Hyphomicrobium denitrificans ATCC 51888: one gene and its partner. The protein of the gene in region 1 interacts with the protein of each later gene in a pairwise test. Links are inferred from orthologs where the notes say so. Each region holds a gene or a part of one and is shown in the gene's direction. Other genes may lie near its edges.

Region 1 (3,332 bases):
AGAGTTCCTTTTTAAGTCACGCGCGGGGCTCCCCGGCGCCGCGCCGCCGGTTCAATCAGGACCCACGAAAATCCCGAATCTGCACGATTGAGCAAATAGTCTCGGACTGTGTCCGGATGAAGTCACGGAAACGCCGCGCCGCGTGCAAGGCGGGACTAGTAACATATTGAATATACGTACGAATTTTTCCAGCGGGATTTCGCGTCACGTCGCCGCGCTGATAGCTTTCCGGCGCGCTTTCCGATATGGTATTCAGCACCATCCCGCGCCAGCCGAACGTCCGCGCTGCAGCCGCGATCTGCCTCCAAGAAAGTTGAGACTTTGACCGACAATAGCGACGACGAAAGACCGGCTGGCCGCGAGCCGAGCGACATCCGCCCCGTCTCCATTTCAGACGAGATGAAGAAGTCGTACCTCGACTACGCGATGAGCGTCATCATCTCGCGCGCGTTGCCCGATGTCCGCGACGGTCTGAAGCCCGTGCACCGCCGCATCCTGTTCGCGATGAACGAACTCGGGCTCGATTGGAATAAGAAGTACGTCAAGTCGGCGCGCATCGTCGGCGAGGTGATGGGCAAATATCACCCGCACGGCAACCTCGCGATCTACGACGCGCTCGTGCGTCTCGCGCAGGATTTCTCGATGCGCGTGCCGCTCGTCGATGGGCAGGGCAACTTCGGTTCGATCGACGGTGACCCGCCGGCGGCTGAGCGCTACACGGAATCGCGTCTCGCCAAAGTCGCGAGCTTCCTGCTCGACGATCTCGACAACGATACGGTCGATTATCGCGACAACTACGACGGCACCATTCAGGAGCCGTCCGTTCTGCCCGCCAAATTTCCGAACCTGCTCGTCAACGGTGCGGGCGGCATCGCGGTCGGCATGGCGACGAACATTCCGCCGCACAACCTCGGCGAGGTCATCGACGCCTGCATCGCCGACCTCGACAATCCCGAGATCGGTATCGACGAGCTTTCGCAGATCATTCAGGGCCCGGATTTCCCGACGGCCGGTCTCATTCTCGGCCGCGGCGGCATTCTCTCAGCCTATCACAAGGGCCGCGGCTCGATCATCATGCGTGCCCGCGTGACCGTCGAGCATATCCGCAAGGATCGCGAAGCCCTCGTCGTCTCCGAAATTCCCTATCAGGTGAACAAGCGCACGCTGATCGAAAAAATCGCCGATCTCGTGCGCGACAAGAAGATCGAAGGCATCTCCGATCTTTGGGATGAATCGAACCGCGAAGGCATTCGCATCGTCATCGAGCTGAAGCGTGATGCGGTCGCCGATGTCGTTCTGAATAACCTCTACAAGTATTCCGACCTGCAGACGACGTTCGGCGCCAACATGCTGGCGATCAACGGCGGCCGTCCGGAAAGCCTGACGCTGAAGGATTTCATCTCGGCGTTCACGAGCTTCCGCCAGGACGTCGTTACGCGCCGCATCAAGCACCTGCTGAACAAGGCGCGCGATCGCGCTCACGTGTTGGTCGGCTTGGCGATCGCCGTCGCCAACATCGACGAGGTGATCAAGCTCATCCGCTTTTCCGCGTCGCCCGCCGAAGCCAAAGAGCAGCTGATGGCGCGCGACTGGCCGGCGAAAGATATGGTGCCGCTGATCGAGCTGATCGCCGATCCGCGCCACAAGGTGTCGGCGACCGGCACGTACCGGCTTTCGGAAGAGCAGGCGAAGGCTATCCTCGAACTGCGACTTGCCCGCCTCACGGCTCTCGGCCGCGACGAGATCGCTGACGAGTTGAACAAGATCGCCAATGAAATCCGCGAATATCTTGCAATCCTTGCGTCGCGCGCGCGTGTCGTCGATATCGTCAAGGGCGAGCTGCAGACGATCAAGGATGAGTTCGCGACGCCGCGCAAAACCGAAATCGTCGACATCGAAGGCGAGGTCGAAGACGAGGATCTTATCCAGCGCGAGGATTGCGTCGTCACCGTCAGCCATAAGGGCTACATCAAGCGCGTGCCGCTCGCGACGTATCGCGCGCAGCGTCGTGGCGGCAAGGGCCGCTCCGGCATGTCGACGCGCGACGAGGATTTCGTCACGCAGCTGTTCGTGACGTCGACACATACGCCGGTGCTGTTCTTCTCGTCGCGCGGCATGTGCTATCGCATGAAAGTCTGGCGCTTGCCGCCGGCTTCGCCGCAATCGCCCGGCAAGGCGCTCGTCAACCTGCTGCCGCTCGCGCAGGACGAGGTCATCACGTCGATCCTGCCGCTGCCGGAGGATTCCTCGACGTGGAGCGAGCTTGAGCTGATCTTCGCGACACGTTCCGGCAACGTCCGGCGCAACGCGCTCGCCGACTTCGAGAGCATCAATCGCAACGGCAAGATCGCGATGAAGCTCGATGAAGGCGACAGCATTGTGCAGGTCGCGATCGCCAAGCCCGATCAGGACGTGCTTTTGACCAGCGGTAACGGCCAGTGCGTCCGCTTCCTCATCAGCGATGAAATCCGCCTGTTCAAGGGGCGCGACTCGACCGGCGTTCGCGGCATCAGGCTCGGCGACGGCGACGAAGTCATCTCGATGGCCATCCTCGATCACTTCGAGGCGTCAGCAGAGGAACGCGCCGCCTACCTGAAGCAGGCGAGCGCTCTGCGTCGCTCGGAAGAAACCGAAGACGCCGAACCCGTCGCGGAGGCCGACGCCGAGGAAGTCAGCGCCGAGGCCGTGACGCTCAGTCCCGAACGCTTCGCCGTGATGCAGGCGGGCGAGCAATTCGTGCTGACCGTTTCGAGCAAGGGCTTCGGCAAACGATCGTCGTCGTTCGAGTTCCGCACGTCGGGTCGCGGCGGCAAGGGCATCGTCGCGATGGTCGTCAACGATCGCAACGGCCGTTTGCTCGCGTCCTTCCCGATCGACGAGAAGGATCAGATCATGCTCGTCACCGACGGCGGCCAGCTGATCCGTTGTCCCGTGGACGGCGTCCGGATCGCGGGCCGCAACACCCAGGGCGTGCGCATCTTCAAGACGGAAGCCGAGGAGAAGGTCGTCTCCGTCGAGCGTATCACCGAGGATGAGACGGACGAGGGCAGCGAAGGCGTCAGCCCATAAGCAGGGGCTTGCCTGCGCCGTGCAGCCGGATGATCGCTTCGCTGAGCGGGCACTTCGCAACGAGTGCCCGCCAGTTGCGGATCGAGACTTGAAACCGGCCGCGGCGCTCGATGATCCCGTCGCTGACGAGCGACGACAGAATGCGTGATACGGTATCGGGATTGAGCGCGAGATAATCGGCGATGTTGTAGCGCGTCAGCGGGAGATCGAACGAGATCGCGCCGCCCGCCTGCATGCCGATATGCGCCCCGATCTCGACGAGA
Region 2 (3,127 bases), 2.2 Mb from region 1 along the record:
TCCTGCTGCTCGATGAAATCACGGCGCATCTCGATGCCGACCGGCGCGCGGCGCTGTTCGACGAAATCCTGCATCTCGGGGCGCAGGCGTGGATGACCGGCACGGACAAAAATGCCTTCGAGGCGCTTGCCGGCCGGGCGCGTTTCTGGGCGGTTCAGGAGGGTAAAATCGCAGTTTCGGAATAAGTTGTCGGCGAGGGACAAACGGTCACACGCAAGACAATGAAAACAATACGCTTTTTTAAGCCGCAAAGAATCGATTTCATGCGGTGTTTCAAGGGGTTTTGTGGTATGAAATGGGTCTCATTTCCCTCCCTTGAGAAAAGCAAAAAATGACCGCTCAACCGCTGAAAAAAATGCCCGAGCCTGACGATTACGGCGCGGACAGCATCAAGATGCTGAAGGGGCTCGACGCGGTTCGCAAACGTCCCGGCATGTACATCGGCGACACCGACGACGGGTCGGGTTTGCACCACATGATTTACGAGGTCGTCGATAACGGTATCGACGAAGTTCTCGCGGGTCATGCGAAGAGCTGCGAGGTGACGCTCAACCCTGATGGCTCGTGCACCGTGCGCGACGACGGGCGTGGGATTCCGACCGGCATCAAGAGGGATGACGACCAGGACCCGAAGCGTTCGGCCGCGGAGATCGTGTTCACCGAGCTGCACGCTGGCGGAAAGTTCGACCAGAACTCCTACAAAGTTTCCGGCGGTCTGCACGGCGTTGGCGTGTCGGTCGTCAATGCGCTGTCGTCGTGGCTCAAGTGCCGGATCTGGCGCGACGGCAAGGAGCACTTCGTCGAATTCAACAACGGCAACACGGTTGCGCCGCTGAAGGTCGTCGGCGATGCGAATGGTGAGCGCGGTACGGAAGTTTCGTTTCTGCCGAGCACCGAGACGTTTCACAACGTCACCGAATTCGATTTCGCGACGCTCGAGCATCGCTTGCGCGAACTGGCGTTCCTGAACTCAGGCGCTAAGATCGTTCTGACGGATGCGCGTCATGCCGACGTGAAGCGGCAGGAGTTCGTCTACGAAGGCGGCACGGCAGCTTTCGTGCGCTATCTCGATCGTTCGAAGTCGTCTGCGCTTCCCGATCCGATCATGATTTTGGGTGAGAAGGACGGCATCACCGTCGAGGCGGCTCTGTGGTGGAACGATACCTACCACGAGACGGTGCTGTGCTTCACGAACAACATTCCGCAGCGGGACGGCGGCACGCATCTCGCCGGTTTCCGCAGCGCGCTGACACGTATCGTCAATAAGTACGCGGAAGAAACCGGTCTCGCCAAAAAAGAGAAGGTTTCGCTTTCGGGTGATGATGCGCGCGAAGGTCTGACCTGCGTTCTGTCGGTGAAAGTACCCGATCCGAAGTTCTCGTCTCAGACGAAGGACAAGCTGGTTTCGTCCGAAGTGAAGCCGGTCGTCGAGTCGGCGGTCGGCGATCAGCTCGGCGCGTGGTTCGAAGAGCATCCGAAAGAAGCGAAGGTGATCGTCGGCAAGATCGTCGAGGCGGCGCTCGCGCGTGAAGCGGCGCGCAAGGCCCGCGATCTGACGCGGCGCAAGGGTGCGCTTGATGGTCTCCGCCTGCCAGGCGGGCTTGCGGAATGCCAGGATCGCGACGCGTCGAAGACGGAAGTTTTCATCGTCGAGGGCGACTCGGCAGGCGGTTCGGCGAAGCAGGGCCGCAAGCGCGAGTTTCAGGCGGTGCTGCCGATCCGAGGTAAAATCCTGAACGTCGAGCGGGCTCGCACCGACAAGATGCTCTCCTCGGAACAGGTGACGAATATTATTGCGGCGCTGGGCACAGGTATCGGGCGCGACGAGTTCAAGCTCGACAAGCTGCGGTATCACAAGGTCATCATCATGACCGACGCCGACGTCGACGGCGCGCATATTCGAACGCTGCTGCTGACGTTTTTCTACCGGCAGATGCCGGAGCTCGTCGACAAGGGGCACGTCTACATCGCGCAGCCGCCGCTCTACAAAGTCGCGCGCGGCAAGGCGCAATCGTATCTCAAGGACGAAAGGGCACTCGAAGATTATCTCATCGATCAGGGCCTTGTGGACGCGGTTCTGGTGACCGGCAGCGGCACGGAGCGCGCGGGCCGAGATCTTCGCGACATCGTCGAGCAGGCGCGGCAGATTTCGGGCGGCATCAACGGGCTGCATTCGCGTTACAACCGCAATGTCGTCGAGCAGGGTGCGATCGGCGGTATTTTCAATCCCGCGTATCTGCAGTCGGCGACGGAAGCGAACGCCGCGGCGGCGCGCGTCGCAAAGCGTCTCGACGACGTTTCGGAAGAAATGGAGACCGGCTGGGAAGGCCGCTTCGGCAACGACGGCTTTGTGTTCAAGCGCGAGGTTCGCGGCGTGACGGAGGTGCACTTCCTCGATCGCGCGCTGTTGGGTTCGCTCGACGCGCGGCGCTTGAACGAACGTCACGCGCATCTCGTCGAAGTCTACGACAAGCCCGCGAAGCTGAAGCGCAAGGACAAGGTCGAGGCCGTGCTCGGGCCGCGTTCGCTCCTCACCGCCGTGTACGAAACGGGTCGCAAGGGCATTGAGCTTCAGCGCTACAAAGGTTTGGGCGAAATGAATCCCGAGCAGCTTTGGGAAACGACGCTTGATCCGGATGTTCGTACGTTGCTGCAAGTGAAGGTCGGCGATCTCGCAGAGGCGGATGAAATTTTCGCCAAGCTGATGGGCGACGTTGTCGAGCCGCGGCGCGAATTCATCCAGGAAAACGCGCTCAACGTGTCGAACCTGGACGTGTGAGGCCGTGTCGCGACGGATGGTTCAACAGGAATTGTAACCGAACCGTCGTGCCGGGTTTATGCCGTCTTGGCTCGGGATGGCCGATCGGCGGTTGTCTTCCGGCGCGGTCCATCGAAAAAAGTGCTGGTGCTTCGCTGGTGGCTCGACGCCGACCGGCTGGAGCCGGGACAATGGTTCAACGGCCGCATCTATGAGCGGCGTTGCGATCTCTCTCCCGATGGCGATCTGCTGATCTATTTCGCGGCCAAGTGGCAGGCGCCGTTCGAAACTTGGACGGCTGTCAGCCGCACGCCGTATTTGACCGCGCTCGCGCTCTGGCCGAAAGGCGATGCGTGGGGCGGCGGCGGT

The links. The genes of interacting proteins can lie anywhere in the genome.
Region 2: the proteins of gyrA (region 1) and gyrB interact in binary tests that used the Escherichia coli proteins (3 or more experiments, as listed by UniProt). The link is inferred for Hyphomicrobium denitrificans ATCC 51888 from one-to-one orthologs.

Annotation. Positions count from the first base shown.
Region 1 is NC_014313.1:2,234,839-2,238,170, reverse strand. Bases 10-3,269 are described here. They hold gyrA (DNA gyrase subunit A), read left to right. Parts: upstream 10-321; coding sequence 322-3,069; downstream 3,070-3,269. Other genes in these bases: HDEN_RS10745 (Crp/Fnr family transcriptional regulator), read right to left, coding at 3,059-3,269. Also shown: more of HDEN_RS10745, read right to left, coding at 3,270-3,332. UniProt on the Escherichia coli protein: A type II topoisomerase that negatively supercoils closed circular double-stranded (ds) DNA in an ATP-dependent manner to maintain chromosomes in an underwound state.
Region 2 is NC_014313.1:5,277-8,403, forward strand. What follows is about bases 1-3,055. They hold gyrB (DNA topoisomerase (ATP-hydrolyzing) subunit B), read left to right. Parts: upstream 1-331; coding sequence 332-2,779; downstream 2,780-3,055. Other genes in these bases: HDEN_RS00030 (DNA replication/repair protein RecF), read left to right, coding at 1-185; HDEN_RS00040 (hypothetical protein), read left to right, coding at 2,906-3,055. In the rest of the region: more of HDEN_RS00040, read left to right, coding at 3,056-3,127. UniProt on the Escherichia coli protein: DNA gyrase negatively supercoils closed circular double-stranded DNA in an ATP-dependent manner to maintain chromosomes in an underwound state.